2 regions of the Vibrio sp. ABH4_348 genome follow, and region 2 is predicted to be linked to the other one. Evidence: riboswitches for the same ligand, from Rfam matches in the RefSeq annotation. Region 2 holds a riboswitch; the other holds the start of a gene.

Region 1 (11,006 bases), on a different contig from region 2:
GGAGTTATGGAAAACTTAGTTAAATGGTCTAAATTCGCGTTCTTTTGTTCATTCATATTTGCGTATTTATTTATTGTCGGACCACTACTGATGGCGGTATTGATCCCCGGTGGTGTAGCAGTACTCTGCATAATTGGTGGTAAAGAAGTGACATCAACTTTTATTAACGTAGTCATTAAGAAATCGCAATTAAAACAGATACCGGTTTAAGTGGAGCGTAATTAATGACGACTAAATTCACTGAGCTTCTACCGACACAAGTCACACCATTTAAACGTTTTGAAGAAACTATTTCTCGACCAGTAATCAAATCAGGTTGGAAAGCGTTGGACTACTACAATGCGATTTTTATGAATCAACCGGAATGGGTCACTGTGCTGTTCAAAATTCGTAACATGCTAGTTAAGCCATTCGGTTTTTCTGGGTCCAGCACACAAATGGCCATTGAACCGCTAGCAGACGCTGTAGAAGTTGGTGACAAAGCAGGCTTTTTGACCATTACTCAACTCTCAGAAAAGTTGATCATTACCTTTGCTGAAGATAAACATATGAGGATGTGGATCTGTGTCGATGTGCGTGAATCTAGTATCGATTTAATCACCGTCGTCGAACCCATCACACGACTTGGTCAACTTTACCTATCAGCCATAATTCCATTTCATAAAGTCATTGTATCTAGCACGTTAAAACGCGCATTTAATACGAAATCAATTGCTTAAAAATAAGGCAAGATATCTGCCATTTTTCCGAGTTAATTGAACAAAAAGAAAGAATCTGAATCTTGATCAATTTTCGCGGTTATTTCGAAGATCGAATAATTTTCCATCACCTACGCTGATAATAACGGCTTGTGCTTTATCGCCTACCCGACTTGTCGCTTTGTGCGAAGTCACTGAAAACTTAACGTTGATTGGAGGGAAACATGATACGCATTCATAGGAACTATTGTTTGCGTTCTGGTGACAGAAAAGGAACCCGAACCGTTCATGCCCATGTTGCAGTTAATCCGGTGGGAGAGCTGGAAGTGGACATAGAAGAAACCAAACAACACTTTTGCACCAACTTTGACGCCCTTGAGTTTGATAGAAAGCCAGACCTGACGCAGATTAAAGGAGTGGAAGAAAACAGTACCTCTGCCATCAACTGGCAAGTCTCGCTATCGCATAGAGACGCTAACGAGCTTGGCCGACTGATTCACGATGCTCAAGAGGAATACGAAACTTTAATGCGTGACTTGTAGAACTCAAAACAAGACGTTTATCATTGTTTTGAGTAGCGCACTGACTGTTCTTTAATTAACAGAGTCAATGGTCCTCAGAAGTAATCTCATTGGCTCTGTAATATCCAAAGCCTGTCTCCTTCTATCCACGTTTCCTTTGCTACTTGGACAAGGTATTCCACTGTTCGCCAGTCCGTTGTTTAAAAACACTAACCAAAGAATGCAGTTCGACATTGAATCTTCATCTGTCTTACTTGGGCAAGTCATTCAAAGTAAATACAAAAAACGACGCCACACCTAGAGAAATAGTGAATAAAAAACCAATTATTGGTCAGTTTCACCACCCTAATTGATGAATCCAAACTTTCAGTTTATAAAACTTGTGAAGAAACAAAGCTAACTCATTGTTATTTATGAACTTAAATTTATTTATCAGCTTTATCAATTAATGGCACAACGGTTGCTCTTATATGAACACCTAACGCGAGTGGTACGTCTCGCATTCATGGCGGCTTCAGTTGGCTAACCTATCAAAAGCTTTGCCAATACAAAAACAAGGATTTCACATGTTGAAGAAAACAAAACTAGTTATGGCTCTTGGCGCGATTTTGGCTGTCGCAGGTTGTTCGGTCCATATTGATACCTCGAATAATGGCAAAGATGCCTCTCAAGTGTTTGGTGGAATAGATGTCGCCAGCCACAACACCACCGGGAACTTAAGCACAGTCAATGGTGGTATTGACCTCAGTGATCACGTGACGGCAGAAGACGTTGTCACAGTTAATGGCGGTATCGAGCTAGGTAGCCATGTGAAGGTGGATGAACTCACCACAGTCAATGGCCAAATCAAAGGTGGAGACCACAATTTTGTTGATGGCGATATTACTACCGTTAATGGCGATATACGTTTCGGAGAAGGATTGGACGTAACGGACAGTATCGAATCAGTAAACGGCAATATTATTGTTAAAGACGCTAACGTCAAAGGCGATATTGCCAACGTAAACGGTGATATCAAGATCAGAGGCGAAAGCATCATTCACGGTGATATCGAGCTTAAAGACGACAACGACAATGACCGATTTGGCAAAGATACTTTGTTTATTAGTCGAGAGACCAAAGTATTGGGCAAAATCATCATTGAACGAGACATCGATCTTGAAATAGAGAATCCAGAGCTTAACGCGAAAATCGTGTACAAAAACTAGGATTTCAGCGCCTCAATGCGAGGCGCTGCTTTTTTGCAGGACGCACAACTCATGCTCATCTTCCAGGCAAACAAGGACTTAATTAGTCAGATAGAGTTTTACGCCGTCCATTGGACAGCTGGAATATCGGGTTGGTTGGATCTAGCAGCCTACCAAGTCGGTTTATTCGTCTTTTATATTTTATTGGTACCGAGTGTGATTTATGGATCGGCGCTGATGTTTAGATCGAAACAGAAGCTATGGTTTTGCACGCTCGCCTCAGCCACCTATATCTGCTTAATGGTGTACTTGTTTGTCGCATCTAGTGTGGCTGAAGTGCGTCTGTTTTCACTGATTGAAATCTTTGTCACCTTTATCGTGGTGTTAAACATTCAACAGTTAATTGATCAAGCAAGTCATGAGTAACTTACTTAAAGAGTGACCATGGGTTAACTGACTGTATGAATGGTATAATGCCGCTCTACATTTTTGGTCACCATACCCCATTCCGAATTTTTCACCCGCTGTTGATGCAGCTCGAAAGCTTGCTCAGATTCAAACAACTCACTAACCGAAAAAACAGTAGGCTGTTGAGGATTCTGAACCACCTCAAATTTCAAACAGCCTGCTTCTTGACGCGTTAACTCAATGTGTCGAGGAAGATGCTCTAAAACAATGTTCAATTCTTCAATTGGTACCACTATTTGGCCCACTAGGCTAACACGAGACATTTTGCTTCCTTTACTTTCAGCTACTTGCTTTATGGCTACTTACTTTATGGATACTTACTGTATGGATAGTCTATACACCCAATTCGGTTTTCCTGATGGGTCAAACGCTTTGCAGTAGCGTCTCCAGCCCAGATTTTCATACAAAGTCTCATGCTCCGTGGCCAAATACAATTTTGACAAGCCCATATTCCGACATACGTCCACCGCGTGGGTCGACATGAGTGTTGTGAGTTTATTTCCGCGATGTTCAGGTTCAATAAAGACGCAGGCAAACCAAGGCGTTAAATCATGACGACTCACAAAATCATTGGCGATCAAAGCATAACAACCGGCTATGTGCTCGCCTTTCATCAGTAAATAGAATTGAGGTATCTGACGTCCATCATCACTTGAATGCTGAATCGCGTCGAGATAAAACCGATAGTTGTAGCGTGTGCCCCACTTGTCGTGGAAGTATTGGCTCGCCCCCACTAGTCCCTTGGCATAGCGATGCACATTAACCAATTGATAGTCCATGCTCAACCTATTGATAGAAGTCTCCCCTAACCAACAATTTACTCCTTTGGCCACCTCGCTTACATTGATCTAATCCGCTTGTGTTTTAAAGATACAAAAAAGCCAGCAATCCATACTGGCTAAATTGCTGGCTTATATTTTACTAAAAGACGTTGTCTAGGCTTTTACATCCAAGCCTTGCTGCCAAAATGCAACTTCCATACGCGTTGCGGTAGTAAACTCATGTACCAGAGTTTGGCCGCGTGTCGATTCGATGTCGATTTCCGCTAGCAGCTTGTTGAAGTGTTCAGCACCTTGGGCAACGCCAGTCTGGAACTCTTCGCCACCATACAACTGAATCCAACTCGCGTAAGGATTACCTTCAATCTTGGTGTTAGGGTCGTTTAGCAACGCTTTACCAATTTCAGCATATCCGATAGAACAAGGCGCAAGAGCAGCGTGAAGATCAATCAAATCTCCCGTCATACCCGCATCAAGTACATAACGAGTGTAAGCCACCGTACCGAAATCTTCCGGTTCAGCTTCAAGCTCTTGTTCACTGATACCCCACTGCTGACAAAGGTCAATGTGATGCGCAATTTCATGTTCCAATAGTGCTTGCACCATAGGTACTGGGTTACGCATATCTGCTAAAGTACGCGCTTTATAAATCGCCAACGCGTAAGCGCGAGCGTATTGCTTCAAAAACAAAAAGTCTTGTTTTAGGTAATGCAAAAAGCAGTCATGTGGCAGTGAACCGTCGGCAATCCCCTGAACAAACTCGTGCTGGGTGTAGGCTTGCCAATCAGCTTTACAAGATTCAATCAGTTGTTGGTAGTTCATTACTAACTCCTAGAATTGTGCAACGTAGTCTTGCGCTTTAGGCAAAGATTCAATCAGGTCCTTGTCGTACATGAACTGTGCGTAAGCATCGTAGCGCTCTAGGCTAACGGCGGATGGACGCAGTGCGAAGCGAGTTAGCGTGTCACGCCATGCACGACGGTTTAGCTCGTTGTCCAACGTGTCTGGTGAGTACGCCATAAACTGCTCCCAAGCTAAGTTAGGGTTGTTGACGATGTAAGTCGTTGCAAGCTCAAGTGCTTTGTTGAAAGAAGCCAGTGCTTCTTTGTTGTGGTTTTCTGCGTGAGCAACAAACACTAGCTCATCAAATGCCGGTACGCCATTTTCTTCTGGGAAGAAAACATTGGCTTCGTGGCCTTCAATGTTTAGCTGGTTAACTTCAAAGTTACGGTAGCCGCCCCAAATCGCGTCAACTTTGCCAGACGCCAAAGAAGAAGACAGTGCCCAACCTACATTGATGATTTCAACATCGCTAAACTTCAAGCCGTGAGTTTCTAGCATGGTACCGACGTTTGCTTCTTCGTTACCCGCGATAGCGATACCCACTTTTTTGCCCTTTAGGTCAGCAATATTTTGTACTTTGCCGTCTTTTAGTGACATCAATGTATTCAGTGGTGTTGCAATTAGCGTTGCCGAACGAATCAATGGAAGGCCCGCTGACACATCAATAGTTAGGTTTGGTTGGTAAGTAATCGCTAAGTCTACTTTGCCTGCCGCTACTAGCTTTGGTGGTGTGCTTGGGTCAGCAGGTTCTTGAATGTTTACCTCAAGCCCCTGCGCTTCAAAGTAGCCACGTTGTTTAGCAATTACGATAGGACCGTGGTTAGGGTTAACAAACCAGTCCAACATCAGGTCAAGTTCTTGTTTTTCTGCTTGCACTGACGATGCAAAAAATGAGGCTAAAAGTGCAACGGCACCAAATATTTTTTTAGTTTTCACAGTTTTTCCTTTTGATTTACTGTTCCCAAGGGATAAGTTTTTTTAGTAAATAGTCAGTCGCAAAATACAGTGCAACCGCCATTAAAGAGAGAATAAAAAGCGCGGCAAACATCTCGTCGATAATCATCCGAGCATTGGCTTGCAGCATCAAATAGCCCAGACCTTCACTGGATCCGACCCACTCACCGACGACTGCACCTATTGGGGCGACCACAACCGCAACTCTAAGCCCTGAGGCCAATGACGGCATAGCCGCCGGTAGCTGAACATGGCGCAACATTTGCCACTTGCTTGCACCCATGGTTTGCGCCAAATCTAAGAAGCCTTTGGGAGTATTTCTTAGGCCGTCGTAACAACAGGTGGTTACCGGGAAGAAAATGATGATCGCTGCCATCACTACTTTCGAAGCAACGCCGTAGCCTAGCCACAACATCAAAAGTGGTGCGATGGCAAAAACGGGAATCGCTTGGCTTGCGATCAATAGGGGCAATAGCCAGCGTTTTACTGGTTTAAACAACAGCATTTGCAGCGCAAAAAATAAGCCGACGCTAAGGCCGAGTGCGAGCCCAAGCAGCACCTCTTGCGCGGTCACCCACGCATGGCGCATTAACACATCAAATCGTGCAACCAGCCTGTCAAAAACCTCAAATGGGCTTGGCAAGATATACCGAGGGAGTTCAAACACCCACACCACACCTTGCCAGATAGAAATTAGGATGAGCACAGTCACCAAAAAACGAAAAACAGAGCCTGAGCCACTCTCTTTGGTTTTCAAGTTTAAGGTTCGGTTTTGAATTTGAGTCAGCTCAGACATGGTCCGCCTCCAACTCCTCGATAATGCTTTGCTGGAGAGTGGCACACTCTGCATCCAAATCCCTTGGCACAGCGGTAACAGGGACCGTTAACTTTCTTGCCTGTGCAGGATGTCCTTGTAAGACGTATAACGAAGAAGCCAATCGCACGGCTTCTTGTGGATCATGAGTGATTAGCACGACGGTTTTGTCCACCAGCAACTGACAGGCGAGCGTTTGCAGTTTATGACGATTAACCGCATCCAACGCGGAAAATGGTTCGTCCATTAGAACCAAGGGCTTATCTTGAATTAAAGTTCTAGCCAGAGCCACTCGTTGACGCATACCACCAGAGAGGGTTTGTGGTAGAGAGTCTTTAACTTGTTCCAATCCAACTTGTTGCAACAACTCGTTTGCCCGCGCTCGATACGCTTGGTGATCAATTTTGGATTCAAACCTAGCGGCCAAGCATACATTGTCGAGCACACTTAACCACGGATACAACAAATCTTGCTGAGCCATGTAAGCAATCGAGTCCGATAATCGGCCGGAGCTAAGCTCATTATCTAAGTGCAGTTCACCGGAAAATGTCACTTTGTTATCCAGCAAACCAGCCAAATAGCGCAAAAGTGTGGTTTTGCCGCCTCCGCTGCGCCCGAGGATACAAGTCCAATTGCCGCGAGAAACCGACAAATCGAGCCCAGACAGAACAAGAGAATCTGAGTCTTTATAACCTAGATTAGCACCGCGAAAGCTCAGTGCTAGATCAGCGTTAGACATAAGTGTGGCCTAGAAAAAAGTGGTTTACTGGACCGTGCCCATTGCCCACTTTTAGCTCATCGGCATGAGCAATAGCCTGCGAAATATAGGTTTTACCTAGTTGCACAGATTTTTCTAGCGAATGGCCTTGAGCGAGATAAGAAGCGATAGCCGATGACAAAGTACAACCTGTGCCATGAGTATTATTTGTCTCGATACGTTTGGCGGATAGACACTCAACATGGGTTGGGAAAATCAGTAAATCATTACTGTTCTCGTCATCAGTTAGGTGACCACCTTTCAACAAAATGGTATCTACATCTAATGCTCGTAGATCGGCAATCATGGCGTCCATATCTTCTTGTGTTTTGGGAACAGGACGGCCTATCAACGCGGCACCTTCAGGTAAGTTAGGGGTAATTATGGTCGCCAGAGGCAAAAGCTCAGACTTAAGGGTTTCAATCGCTGATTGCTCCAACAGTAAATCGCCGCTGGTTGCTACCATCACGGGGTCAACAACCAAAAACTGAGGCTGGTACTGACGAATCTTTTTTGCCACCGCACGAATGATGTTCGAATCAGCCAGCATTCCAACCTTAACGGCTTTAATTTTTAGATCGGAAAAAACGGCGTCAAGCTGGCTTTCTACGTGCTCTATGGGAATGGCGTGAATTGCAGACACACCTTGCGTATTTTGAGACGTGATGGCAGTAATGGCGGAAGCTGCGTAACTACCAGTGGCCGACATTGCTTTGATATCAGCTTGAATTCCAGCACCACCACCACTATCTGAACCAGCAATGGTTAGGGCAATGGGTGTATCAACGACAGAGTTAGCATTGGTCATAACATCTCCTAGTGGTACTACGTAGGAGAGCCATTACAACGTGAAGCACACTGAGATACTGCAAAGATATCTGAGCACACTTAATGGTGAACGGTTCATAGTTCCCTACGTCAGTTTTAACTGAATCAGGTTCAACGGGTCTCAATAACGATCTCAGCTCTTAACGAGCACCCCGACTATTGACAAAAATCATACCAGTTATTGGGATTGGATGTCAGCGTTATTTTGACTCATTGACGGTGTAAATTGGTTAGCGAGGCTATCACTGACACAAAAATCGGTATCGAACTTAAGCTCATCCCACTTTTGAACGGTCAGTGTTTGCAAGCAACCAATCTAATCTCAACCTGTAAAAATCCACCTGCATAGCAGGTGGCTTTGAAAGGCCCCCTAAAAGGGGGCTCACTGTTAGTTTTCTAACCCTAAACGCATTTGACGCTCTTCTTCTTCCTTTCCAACACGATCTTGGTGCCGGACATACCTGCGTATAATTTCCTCGTTCATCCCTACCGAATCAACGAAGTAGCCTCTTTGCCAGAATTTGTTACCCCATAATTTCTTCTTTCTTAAATACGGAAATTTGTTAAACATGCGAATCGCGGTTCGTCCTTTTACAAAGCCCATATATGTCGAAACACTTAAACTAGGTGGCAATCTCACGACAAGGTGTACATGGTCTACTTGAACATTCAACTCTACAACCTTACAGTTCTTCATGTTGCTGTAGATGTAGATACTGCGGTAAAGCTCTTTACCTAAATTTCCTTTCAAGATTTTCAGGCGGTATTTGGGTGTCCAGACTATGTGGTACTGGCACCTGTAATAAACGTGTGAAGCGGATTCATATCTGCTCATGTTCTTTATTTCCTTAATTTGCTGGTTACAAACGAGGACATCTTGAACATGAGCGTTCTTCGGGCATAGCCCAAAGGAACGATCACCACCTTCTAAAGAAGGTGGTTTAAGATTAGAAAACAAATAATGCAATCAATTGCATTTCAATCAAAGATTTGCATCGCGCTTTGTATCAAATGAAATTCCTGACCTATAGTTAGTGAGGTGACATCTCTTGCAAAAAAATTGCTCACATCAAATGAGCCCATTGACAGTATGTGACTGGTAACAAAAGCCAAATCTAGAGATGACTCCACTGGCTTAACTTAGGAAAGGAGACTCCATATGGGTCAATCTGCGTTGATTTCTCGCCTCAATGAATTACCTCGAATCCAAAAAGTGCTACAAGAACTGTTAGAAATGGTGAACCAAGATGAAGTCGATTTTGGCGAACTCGCGGACAAAATCGCCATGGATCAAATCCTAAGTGCTCGCTTGCTACGCATGGCTAATTCTGCCCACTTCGGCGGTAACAAAACCACATCATCGGTGAATGATGCCTTAGTCCGAGTAGGCACAGGTCCAGTAAGAACCTTGGTTGTCGCTTCCGTCCTTTCAAGTGCGTTTCCAAAGATTAAAACCTTGGACATGGACCAATATTGGGAAGACACGTTTGAGGTCGCAGTGATATCCAGCAAGTTAGGTGCTGAATCAGGGCTTGATCCCAATGAAGTCTTTACCGCCGGCGTGCTGCATAACATAGGTGACCTGATGATTCACACCTTAGTTCCAGAAGATGCAGTTAAGATTATGGAGCGTGTTAAGAACGGTGAAGATCCGATTGCCGTTCAAGAAGAGATGCTGGATGTATCTGGCCCCACTTTAGGTGCCAAACTCGCCAAATCGTGGAAGTTCCCTGATGATATGGTGGATGCCATTGAGCACTATCACGATCCACGTGAAGCCGATGTATCACCTAAACTCGCGGCTACCATACATTTTGCGAGAGAAATTCACAGCGATTGGGATACGTTAGATTCTGATCAGGCCAAAGCTACCTATCTTGCTGATCATCCTGATTCTCGACTGCTCCATATTTCATCGTTGTTTGCAGGGACGATAGACAAGTTCAGAGGGAATGGCAGAGAGCTCGCGGCGCAAATGAGCGCGGCTTAACCAGCAATCAAAAATCAGGATTAGAGCAAACTAAAAAAAGGCGCACTATGCGCCTTTTTAATTGGTATCTACCAATGATGATTAAGACCCGATCACGCCACCATCGTCTTTGGTCACCATGACAATCGCAGAGCGAGGTTTGCTATCACCACCATCAGGGAAATGAGACGGAGCGCCGCGCTCACCTGGGTGCTGAATGCCAACAAACATGGTTTTTTGATCTTCAGAAAAGGCAAGGCCTGTAATTTCACAAGCGATTGGACCGGTCATGAAGCGTCGTATTTCTCCGCTCATCGGATCGGCACACAGCATCTGATTATTGCCTTGACCGGCGAAGTTGCCCTCGTTGGAATAGTTGCCATCTGTTTGAATCCACAGACGACCAGCTTTATCAAAGCCAATGCCATCAGGACTGTTAAACATATTGTCTTTGTTAATATTGGTGCTACCTGCGTACATGGTTCCTTGATGAACTTCTGGGTTACCTGCAATCAAATATAAATCCCAATCAAAATCTGATTTAGTATGATCGCCCTGTGCTGGAGTCCAACGAATGATCTGTCCGTAGTGGTTCTCGGCTCGCGGGTTAGGCCCACCAACCGGTTGATTGTCTTTTTTGCCACGGTGTTTGTTGTTGGTCAGGGTACAGAAGACATGCTGATTATCTGGGTGTACTGCGACCCATTCCGGTCGATCCATGGTCGTAGCACCGACTTGAGTAGCGGCTTTACGTGCAAAGATCATGACTTCGGCTTGGTCGTTGAAACCGTTTTCTTTGGTTAAGCCATTTTTGCCATAAGTCAGCTCAAGCCATTCACCTTTACCTTTCAACTCACCATCTTCAATTTCGAATTTGGCTACGTACAAGGTGCCTTCTTCTAGCAAGTCTCGATTTGCTTGATTATTGCCTGGCTGATAGCGGTTCTTCGATACGAACTTGTAGAGATGTTCACCGCGCTCGTCATCGCCAAGGTACACCACCACATGGCCATCTTCATTAATCAAAAGCGCTGCGTTTTCGTGCTTAAATCGACCTAATGCCGTGCGCTTAAGCGGGGTGGACGTCGGGTCATTTGGATCAATTTCAACAACCCAGCCAAAGCGATGGGGCTCATTAGGATGTTTTGATACATCAAAACGTTCATCGTGCTTATGCCAGTTGTATCG
Region 2 (11,006 bases):
AAAAAATGTCGACTTCCCTGCCCCGCTGTTACCCAAGATCGAGACCAGCTTTCCCTGCTCGATTTGAGTATCAAAACAAAAGGTTTCTTGTTGATAGCGATAAGTTAGCTGCTCGATATTCAATACTTTATCCCTTGCGACCAGTCACAGAACGAGTGTGTTTTAAGCCATTGGCACCTGAAAAACACAGAAAGCTCAGTAGTAATAATACGGTGGCGACCACGGCCGCTTCATTCATTCGATAACTTCCCATCCATTGAAACAATAGCCAAGGCAATGTCATCAGTTCTTGGCTACCGAACAACGCGATGGCGCTTAAATCTCCCAGAGCCATCATGAAGCAAATTGCACCGGTATGAGTAATCGCACTGGCTAACACAGGCCAATCGACCAGTATTATCCGATTCCAGCCCCTCAAATTTAGACTTCTACTCAGTTGGTGATATTGCTGCTCGACTTGATACATAGGCTGACCAAGCGTTTTTATGGCATACGGTAAAGCCATCAAAGCATTGACGACTAAAACAATGCCCCACGCCCATTCAAAAACCAAGCCTAAATTTCGCAACACCAGAAAAGCACCTGTGCTAATCACTAGACCCGGTGTTACCAAAATGATGCTACCAATCAGCTCTATGCCATCTGCTTTTTTATTGTTTGCATAAAAACGCCAATGTCTCGAGGTCATCAGGATTGAGAATGACATCAGCAAAGCCAATGAAGCAGCCCCGATCGCAATCCCCAATGACGTGACTAAAGCACGAATAAATAACGGGTCGAGCAACACCTGTAGAGTTTTATCATTGATGCCTTCACTCAAGGTCCAAACTAAAGGCGGTACGACAAACAACACTGAACAAAAAATAATGACAGTGTCGAGACAACGAGTGCTCCGTGAATCGACATAGGGTTTGACGCCAAGTACTGGTCCGTTCCGTTGATCTGATTGGCTGTAGGTAAAACGTTTTTGACTAGAGAAAAGACGAATAGCGAGAATAAAAACCACGCACAATAGCATCTGCCATATGGCTAACACCGCCCCCATCGTCAGATCAAAATCAAACTTAATGGCTTGAAATACCGCTAATTCAATCGTTGTGGCGCCGGGGCCTCCGCCTAAAGCCATTACGGCAGCGAAGCTGGTGAAACACAGCATAAAGACTAAACCCGCGATGTTAGGCAGCGATTGTCGAATACGCGGCCAATCTACCAGTTTGAATTTATACCACGGGGAAAACCCCAAGTGTGCGGAAAGCAAGTTTTGTTCAGTGGGTACATGAGTTAGCGTTTTGGTTAACAAGCTTGCGGCATACGGCAGGTTGAAAAACACATGGGCAAGCAAAATACCATTTAGACCATAAATTGAGTACTCCACATCAGGAAACAGTGCCTTCACCCAATTGAGCACAATCCCGTTGTTACCATACAAAGCCAACAGGCCAAACACACCCACCAACACGGGCATAACTAACGTCATGCTAAAGAGTTTGAGTAGTAACGCTTTACCCAAAAATTGACGGCGAGCCAAAGCACCGGCGAGTGGAATCGCCAGTCCTATACTCAGGATCGTCGACAAAATCGCTTGGTTTAAGCTGAATACGGTGATTCTCAGATAATAGCTATCTTGCCAAAGTAGTCGAATACCAGAAACGTCTGCATAGTTCAGCAGACTGAATAGACTGGCAAAAATAAAGGCCGCGATAAGCATCGCGACCCCTATTCCAATTTTAGGTGTTCCGCGTAGCAAAATACCCACTGATCCTCGAATCAATTACTTCGCGGCTGCGCTGCGCCACTCGCGAATCCAAGCTTGACGATTTTCGGCAATTTCTTCCGGCGTAAAACGCAGTGCTTTTTCTGGTACATTCAGAGTTTCAAAGCCTTGAGGTAATTCAATCCCCGTGACTGGATACATCCAGTTTCCTGTTGGGATAACCGATTGGAAATCGTCGCTGACGACAAATTGCAAAAACTCATCCGCCAAAGTTTGTTGATTGGAGCTTGCTACCTTAGCCGCAACTTCAACTTGAGTGTAATGACCTTCAGCAAAGTCAGCGCTGGCATATCTTGAGTCTTCCTCGGCAATGAGATGATAAGCAGGAGATGTAGTGTAAGACAGAACCAGATCAGATTCGCCTTTCAAAAACAGAGAATACGCCTCTGACCAACCTTTGGTCACCGTTACTGTCTTTTGGGCGAGTTGCTGCCAAGCTTTACCCGCCTTGTCGCCATAAACACTCTTCATCCACAACATCAACCCTTGTCCCGGAACGGAAGTCCGAGGATCTTGGTAGATAACTTTAAGGTCATCACGCTGCTCTACCAGCTCCTTCAAGCTCTTTGGTGGGTTGGTGACGGTTTCGGTGTTGTAGACAAAGGCGAAATAGCCGTAGTCAAACGGTACAAACACTTCATCCTTCCAGCCGCCCGGCAAAGTCACTTTGCTGGTATCCACTTGATGGTTGGCAAGTAAGCCTGTTTCCAACGCTTCGGCCATTAAGTTGTCATCAAGTCCAAGAACCACGTCTGCTTTGGTCGATTTACCTTCCAGCTTCAGGCGATTCAGGATAGAGACGCCATCATCTAACGCAACAAAGTTCAAATCACAATCGCACTGCGCTTCGAATCGCTTTTCAATTTCCGGACCTGGTCCCCAATCAGACGTGAACGAGCTGTAGGTGTATACATTCAGACTCGGGGTAGCGGCAAAAACTGAGCCACTCATTAGCATGGCGGCGGTTAACAAAGAATATTTCACAAGAATCACTCCAAGTATTTGGAGGCATAGGTGAGGCTGAAAACGCTATTTTCGAAAGTCTCAATCCCTACGCCAGTATTATCTGGTTCAGGTCAGCGGGTTCTGGAATGATTTTTCATCCATTCCAATCTCAGCAAATCGCTCCCCGTTGAGTTAGCAGTAATTGTAACTGCCCAATGTCATTTTGAGTAGTATTACTGCGCGCGCTGGTCATACCCCCAGCGAGGTACCAGTTGTTGCTCAACGCGCAAGTGGTCAAGAATTCTAGCCACCATAAAGTCAACAAGATCATCAATGGTCTTCGGATTGTGATAAAAACCCGGTGCCGCAGGCATAATAGTGACCCCTAGCTGAGAGAGCTTGTGCATATTCTCAAGGTGAAGGGTCGAAAATGGCGTTTCTCGCACGACCAATAACAGTTGCCCACGTTCTTTTAAAACCACATCCGCTGCACGTTCAATAAGATTGTCTGACATGCCATTAGCAATCGCCGCTAGGCTTCCCGCTGAGCATGGGCATACAACCATTTTTCTCGGTGCCGCCGAACCAGATGCAACGGGAGAGAACCAATCTTCTTTACCACTTACCACCAGCTGTCCGGGTTGGGCTTGATAACGCTCAGCCAGTATTTGCTGCGTTTTTTCAGGACTACTTGGCAGTTTCAAACCATGCTCTGTCGCCATAACGACACGGGCGGCGGAGGAAATCAGCAGATAGACCTGATGATTGGCTGCCAACAATTGCTCAAGTAGTCGAAGGCCATAAGGGGCACCAGACGCGCCGGTGAAGGCTAAGGTAATGGGTTCGTTATATGTGCTCATACTTGCTCTAAGTGCTGCAACGCGGCAAGCAGTTTGTTGTGTATTCCACCAAAGCCGCCGTTGCTCATGATTACCACGTGATCACCCGCTGCTATTTCATGTAACAGCGCATCGAGAAGGGTTTGAGTGGTGGAGTGAACACTCGCCTTTTGACGACACGCCTTAGCAATAGGATCGAGGGTCCAATCAATATTGTCAGGTTGAAACAAGAATACCACATCAGCTTTCGACAAACTGGCTGCCAGCTTATCATTGTGGACACCGCGCTTCATTGTCGCACTGCGAGGTTCTAGCACGGCAATTATTCTTTGTTTACCGACCTTGTTACGCAAACCTGACAAGGTCAGTTCAATGGCTGTGGGGTGATGAGCAAAATCATCGTAAATACTGACACCAGAAACTCTGCCTTTCAGCTCTAACCTGCGCTTGGTATTAACAAATGTCTGAAGGGATTGGCAGGCGTATTTCGGCTCAACTCCAACATGGCGTGCCGCCGCGATCGCCATAAGCGCATTGCTTACATTGTGATCACCAATCAAATCCCAAGTGACATCCCCGACATGCTTACCCTGTAAATAAACTGAAAAACTTGAACCATCGGCTGCTAATTTTTCCGTTCGCCAATTGGAGGAATCATCCAACCCATTACTTGCCGTTTCTATTTCGCTCCAACAACCACGTTGAATTACATCTAAAACCGCGGAATCTTGTGCCGGGATCAACACTTTGCCAATACCAGGCACCGTGCGAACCAAATGATGGAACTGACGCTTGATAGCTTCAAGATCATCGAAAATGTCTGCATGATCGAACTCTAAGTTGTTAATGACTAAGGTCTTGGGATGGTAGTGAACAAACTTAGAACGTTTGTCGAAAAAAGCACTGTCATATTCGTCCGCTTCGACTACAAAAAATACACCATCACCCAATTGCGCAGACACGCCGAAGTTACCGAGAACCCCGCCGACTAAAAACCCGGGTTGGTAACCGCAGTCTTGTAAAATCCACGCTAACATACTGGATGTGGTGGTTTTGCCATGGGTTCCTGAGACCGCCAACACCCAGCGATCTTTTAGTAGAAAATCGTGTAACCATTGCGGCCCAGATGTGTAATTAAGGTTGTGATTAAGAACGTATTCCACACAAGGGTTGCCGCGGCTCATCGCATTGCCAACAACCACAAGATCGGGTTCTGGGCTCAATTGCGAAACATCAAAACCTTCTATAATTTCAATATCTTGAGATTCCAACAATGTACTCATCGGTGGATAGACATTGCTATCGCTACCCGTCACTTTATGACCGAGTTGCCTTGCTAAAATGGCTGCGCCTCCCATAAAAGTACCGCAGATCCCCAAGATATGAATATGCATATTCCAACCTATTTTTTATGTCATGACGTTCATTATGCGCGCCAGTGTTATGAATGCGAGACTTGTCTTCATGCATTGCTCACAAGACCTCATTTTCACAACAAAAACGCCATTTCCCCGATGATGCAATACACTGTAATTCATAAGTGAAAAATGCGATACCAAACAGTTACTTCAGTACCATTAAAAAGATTCTGCACCTAAACTTCTGACAGAGCTTGGTAAAAGCCAATCTTCCAAAACTACAACTACTATTTGAAGCCAATTAATCCATAGGAAATACTCGACATGTCTGGAATGCGCACATTAGGCGAATTCATTGTAGAAAAACAAACCGATTTCCCTCATGCCAGTGGCGACTTATCGTCATTACTCTCTTCAATTCGGCTAGCCGCGAAAATTGTAAACCGAGAAATCAATAAAGCAGGTCTAGCCGATATTACTGGCGCAGTCGGTACTGAAAACGTTCAAGGCGAAGAACAACAAAAGCTCGACGTTTATGCCAATGACAAGTTTAAGGCTGCACTGGAAGCTCGAGATCAAGTATGTGGAGTAGCCAGTGAAGAAGAAGACGAAGCGGTCGCTTTCAATAAAGAACTGAATAAAAACGCCAAATACGTGGTTTTAATGGATCCTCTTGATGGTTCCTCCAATATTGATGTTAACGTTTCGGTCGGCACTATTTTCTCCATCTACCGCCGCGTTTCTCCCATCGGCACACCGGCAACCGAAGAAGATTTTCTGCAACCTGGTCATCAGCAAGTCGCGGCAGGCTATGTTATCTATGGTTCGTCAACGATGTTGGTGTACACCACAGGCAAAGGCGTCAACGGCTTCACTTACGATCCTTCTCTCGGCACCTTCATTCTCTCTCATGAAAATATGACAATTCCTAAAAATGGAAAAATCTACTCCATTAACGAAGGCAACTACGTTCGTTTTCCTCAAGGTGTGAAGAAATACATTAAATACTGCCAAGAGAACGTTCCTGAAGACGGTCGTCCCTATACCTCGCGTTATATTGGTTCACTAGTAGCCGACTTTCACCGCAATTTGCTTAAAGGTGGCATCTACTTATACCCGAGTACACAAAGCCACCCGCAAGGAAAGCTGCGCCTATTGTACGAATGCAATCCAATGGCATTTCTGATTGAACAAGCTGGCGGCTTAGCATCAGACGGTGTAAATCGAATCATGGATCTAAAACCCACCGAGCTTCATCAACGAGTACCGTTTTTTGTTGGCTCCGAAAGTATGGTGAATAAGGTAGAAGAGCATTTGGAAATTTATGGAGAAGCTCCATAAATAGCAATTGCATTGCAATTTCAGTAAGGAATTGCGGATTTTTGCGAGAATTAGACCAAATGCCAGTTTACAGGGGTGTACCTTTGCCGCTAAAGTTTGCGGTTGAAATTTACGCCCTATTCTATAAAGGACCCATTGATGAGCTTAAACAATGTACCTGCAGGTAAGTCACTTCCAGATGATATCTATGTTGTGATCGAAATTCCTGCGAATGCAGATCCAATCAAATACGAAGTAGACAAAGACTCTGGTGCTGTGTTTGTAGACCGCTTCATGTCTGCTCCTATGTTCTACCCATGTAACTACGGTTACGTAAATCACACTTTGTCTCTTGATGGCGACCCAGTAGATGTGTTGGTTCCAACCCCACACCCTCTAGCACCGGGTTCAGTAATCCGCTGTCGTCCAGTCGGCGTACTAAAAATGACTGACGAGTCTGGTGAAGACGCAAAAGTTGTCGCTGTACCTCACACTAAGCTAACCAAAGAGTACGATCACATACAAGATGTGAACGACCTGCCTGAGCTACTAAAAGCACAGATCACTCACTTCTTTGAGCGTTACAAAGAACTTGAGTCAGGCAAGTGGGTTAAAGTTGACGGTTGGGCTGATGTTGAAGCAGCACGTCAAGAAATCCTAAGCTCTTACGAGCGTGCTCAGAAGTAATTTCTGAAACTATTTGAAAAAGCCAGCGCAAGCTGGCTTTTTTATTGTCTGTTGACTGCCTACTGCCTAACCCAAATACTCTATTTCTCAATAGAGCCTCGACTTCACATTCTTCCAACACCTACCCCCTACAACAAATTTCTGTGACTTTTGCCCCTCAGTAATGAAAGAAGTTACACACAAAAGTATGAGTTAGGCCGACACACAACACGAGTATTGGTATTAATCGCCATCTCATAATTTACAGCAGATATTGGATTGATAAGGTTCTGTGGCACACGGATTGATAGGTTTTTCATTAATGTGGCCTGGTTGTTCATCCAAAATTCACTGAATCGATTGGGAGACCATCATGAAAAAACTCGCACCACTTTGTGCATCACTAGTTATGTTGAGCGCTTTTAATACCCATGCTGACGCAATTTCCAAGGAAGAGGTCGTAGAGGCTCAAATTGGCTGGGGAGAGGGAATCGTAAAAATTGGCCGCTCTGACACACCAAGAGAAGAAGCGATTAAACACTTGGAGCAGTTTTATGCATTCGGCCAAAGTCCTGTTTTGTTCAAGCCTACCTTAGCGTCTGTTGATCAATTTCGCGGAACCAAAAGTGAGGCATTGTCTTACTTTATTGGGCAGGATTTAAAAGAAGACAAAGGGTTTGCTTTAGCGCCATATACAAAGGTGCGCTGGGAGAACGAGGGCATCATTACTAACGGCAACTATGCCATGGCGATGGGTAATTACTTTTTTACCAAAACAACGGGTGAAGAAGTCAAAGTCGAATATTCATTTGGATACATCAAAGATGAAAGTGGAGAGTTGAAGATCAACTTGCATCATTCATCTTTACCATTTAATCCAAACTAGACTTGTTCAAATACAAACAACAGATTGAGTAGGTCATTAGGTAAGGGCCTACTCGATCTCAAAGTGGTACAGAAGATCAACCGCGCTATCTAAACCAGATACGGCTTGAATATACAGATCTTGCATTAACTGATAACGCACCGTGAACTCACCAACAGAATCGAAAATGCCGACGCCATACTTCACCTGTAAACCAGGCATCACATAACCACTCACTGTCACCTGCGAGCTATCGCCTGAGCCAGCCGTATCCAATTTTAGATCTTGCACACCAAATGCCTCACCAAGTTGCCCCACCAACTTACCGCTTTTTGCTAGGCTCAATCCAATTAGCGCGGTGGTCATACCGCCACCTTTTGATGATGCATCTAAGTTTTGGCCGCGCAGTAGATACGACAAGGCATTGGCCTGTGGCATCGCTGGTTCAGAGAAGATAGTCATTTGTGGATCGTCGGCAAGTCCAGTGACTGCAACCCCAGCAATCACACCATCTTGAGTATTGTCTGGATTGCGAATGGCTTTAATATCCACAAAAGGCTGGTCCACAGGACCATTCATCAAGACTTTACCGTCTTTGATCAGCAAGTCTTGACCAAATGAACGATATTCTCCATTTACGATATTGACCTCACCGGTTACGAACGGCGCTTGATCGCGCCGAGCAACATTGAGCTTACCGCGCAGATCACCTTCTAAACCAAACGCAAAGACTTTAAAGTCGTCGCCAATATTGATATTCACATTAGTTTGTACGTCAAATGGAATAGGCGCTTGTTCCGCAACTGGCGTTAAGGTTTCATCTAGAATCACCTGATCACGAGACACTTTCACTGCTGATTCAGGAAGTTCTTCAACCACAATTCTGCCCCAAGGCAAAGAGATGTCCCCAGCTATAGTTGCCGTTCCCGGTACCACATCAATTGACATATCTGGTACCACCTTCATTTTGACTAGTGGCGGCATTTTAACTTGCAGCTCTTCGGCAAAAACTCTCGCTGTGGTTCGCCAGTTATTGATGTCTTGCCAATCGGCTTTGCCATCCACTTCTAATAAACCGTCTGGTGTTTGAATGTTGGCATCGAGGCTCGCCTTATAGCCAGTAAATTCAATCGCGATCTCACCGGAGTCAATATCAATGGGCGTTATTTCGCCTTTCACTTGAATATCTTTTGCCACCAAGTCACCAGTGACTTTTGGATGGTCAACACTGCCAGATAGCTTGACATTCAAGTTCAGCAAAGACGCCAGCTCACTGTATTCATTGAGCAAGGGAGCTAAAAAACCTAAATGGATATCTTCGGTTTGCAAATGCGCGTCAAGTTGCTTGTTTTCGGTTGTGACATCGGGAATTTTAAGCGCAGCTTTGATATCGCCATTATCAATCACATCCAGATAAGCTTCGGCGCTAAGTTCATTATTCTGTAGATTGGTCGAGGCTGTTATGGACTGCCAATTAAGTGTCACAGGTGCCGCGCCAGCACTAGAGGTGAGCGACCCGGGGCTCAATTCCAAATCTAAATTTGCGCTCAAGGGCGACTCTGCCTGCCAAGTTACTTGGCTATCGATGTTCGCCGCCCCTTGAATCGCCAACTGCTCAGGTATGTACTGAGCAATTTGAGCAAACGCGAAGTTAGTTAAACTGACGTCAGCTTCAATCTTGTCGCCTGTTGTAATGGGTTTGTTCAAACACAAACTGGAGTCGGCTTGACGCCAGCAGTGCGTCGATACGCGCAGTTGATTGTTCGGTGAAGCAAATGAGACACCCAGTTTATCGACAAGCGACCAAGTTCCTTGTTCTGTAGTTAAAACAGTATTATTTAGATGACCGTGCCATGTTAGATCATCTGCTCGTTTTAACTCCCCAGACAGTTCGGTGGCTAACTGCGCTAAGGGGGACTGAAGGTTAAAGTTGGCGCTATGCTTAGCTTCGCTTCCTCGCAACGCCATCAATACACTATCAATCTTTTGTTGTTCGTTTTGTATGCCTGTGAGCCTTAACTTGAGATCTGCACTGAGTTCGCCCAAAGGTTCTAACGTTCCCTTTAACGATCCTGAGTGAACCGAGAGCAACTCTTGCCAAGCTAAACGCTTGACGCCGAGATCTAATGCGACTTTAGGATCAGATTGCGTTCCGGTCACCTGAACCTCACCCGTAATCTCACCAGTACTACCCGGTAAAGAATGGGAAAGATCTGGAACTTGTATCGAAACGGTCAGGTCCAAGTTTTGACGAGCATTCCCAATCACCTCGATTTGATTGTCACCGTGCGCCAGTTGCAAACCTTGAGTTTCAACCACTAGCTCGCTGCCGTCTTGATGCCCTTTGGCAGATAAGGTGCCGTTCAAATTGAGAGGGTACTCTCGCAGAATACCCTCTATATCCAAGCTAGACAGCTCAACTGCCCATGTTTGATCTTCAGTTATCGTGCCAGAGGTAGACAGAGCACCACTAATCTCTCCCTCAGCTTGTGGCCAGAACAATCCCGGTTGAATACTTGCCAAATTCAACTTAGCATCCCATTTCAACCCCGAACGCCAATCAACCGACGCTGTGCCGGACAATTCACCACCCAGTGTTGCCAATTCAAATGCACTAGCGTCAAAGTCAAATAGTGAGCCTTGTCCAGAGACAAAAAAATCCGTTTCTGGAGCCAGTTCAGAATTCACAGTGCCCTTGGTTCTTAACGCAAACTGATGTTGGTCACCCTTTAGATTCAAGGTGGCGACGTTGAGTTTATGTTGAGGCTCGCCCTCCAATGGCCAAAACAGCTGAGTTTGCGAAAGTGACACATCAAATTGAACCGGCAACTGCAACGGGCGTAATTGAGCGCGGATTGTTGACGTCAAAACTTGTTCGAGGGATGCCACTAAATTCAATTTAGCCAATGAGCCAGAAGCTTGGAGTGCAAATTTTTGTCCGGTGATCGGCGCCTTATAAACCTCACCTTTCACAGAGAGCTCAAGTGGATACTCACCCTTCAGTGCGATTTCAGCTTGCAAGTTTGCACTTGCGGCTGGTCCATTGAGTTCTAGCTTTGAGATGTTTATTTTTTGTTTCGCGGCCATCAGCGTCAGCTCTAAACGCTCAATACTGGCATCGGGCTGCTCGGCTAACTGAAAGTCTTGTACTGCAAAACGGTCAACCCGTAACTGAATAGGCAAGTGGATCTCTGGTAATGATATAGGTTGAACCGCGGTTTGTGTGCTGTCTTCATTTA

The links. Region 2 has a riboswitch for thiamine pyrophosphate ahead of thiB (thiamine ABC transporter substrate binding subunit). Riboswitches for the same ligand answer to the same signal wherever they lie in the genome.
Region 1: it holds a riboswitch for thiamine pyrophosphate, as region 2 does, so the genes downstream of both, thiD (bifunctional hydroxymethylpyrimidine kinase/phosphomethylpyrimidine kinase) here and thiB (thiamine ABC transporter substrate binding subunit) in region 2, are expected to answer to the same signal.

The regions. Positions count from the first base shown of each region.
Region 1 covers NZ_JBSWVW010000002.1:513,897-524,902, forward strand. Annotated here, with positions in the region: gene ACXAFJ_RS16075 (DUF2867 domain-containing protein) at 225-719, shown strand; gene ACXAFJ_RS16080 (hypothetical protein) at 923-1,240, shown strand; gene ACXAFJ_RS16085 (DUF4097 family beta strand repeat-containing protein) at 1,786-2,427, shown strand; gene ACXAFJ_RS16090 (hypothetical protein) at 2,479-2,832, shown strand; gene ACXAFJ_RS16095 (putative quinol monooxygenase) at 2,856-3,137, opposite strand; gene ACXAFJ_RS16100 (GNAT family N-acetyltransferase) at 3,192-3,653, opposite strand; gene tenA (thiaminase II) at 3,810-4,475, opposite strand; gene ACXAFJ_RS16110 (ABC transporter substrate-binding protein) at 4,485-5,432, opposite strand; partial or broken gene ACXAFJ_RS16115 (ABC transporter permease) at 5,449-6,135, opposite strand; gene ACXAFJ_RS16120 (ABC transporter ATP-binding protein) at 6,239-7,003, opposite strand; gene thiD (bifunctional hydroxymethylpyrimidine kinase/phosphomethylpyrimidine kinase) at 6,996-7,829, opposite strand; TPP riboswitch at 7,915-8,014, opposite strand; gene tnpA (IS200/IS605 family transposase) at 8,238-8,684, opposite strand; gene ACXAFJ_RS16135 (HDOD domain-containing protein) at 9,009-9,839, shown strand; gene ACXAFJ_RS16140 (PhoX family protein) at 9,921-11,006, opposite strand, start outside.
Region 2 covers NZ_JBSWVW010000001.1:122,982-133,987, reverse strand. Annotated here, with positions in the region: gene thiQ (thiamine ABC transporter ATP-binding protein) at 1-123, opposite strand, end outside; gene thiP (thiamine/thiamine pyrophosphate ABC transporter permease) at 128-1,756, opposite strand; gene thiB (thiamine ABC transporter substrate binding subunit) at 1,772-2,758, opposite strand; TPP riboswitch at 2,806-2,916, opposite strand; gene ACXAFJ_RS00650 (flavin prenyltransferase UbiX) at 2,953-3,579, opposite strand; gene mpl (UDP-N-acetylmuramate:L-alanyl-gamma-D-glutamyl-meso-diaminopimelate ligase) at 3,576-4,952, opposite strand; gene fbp (class 1 fructose-bisphosphatase) at 5,241-6,257, shown strand; gene ppa (inorganic diphosphatase) at 6,396-6,923, shown strand; gene ACXAFJ_RS00630 (hypothetical protein) at 7,276-7,788, shown strand; gene tamB (autotransporter assembly complex protein TamB) at 7,837-11,006, opposite strand, start outside.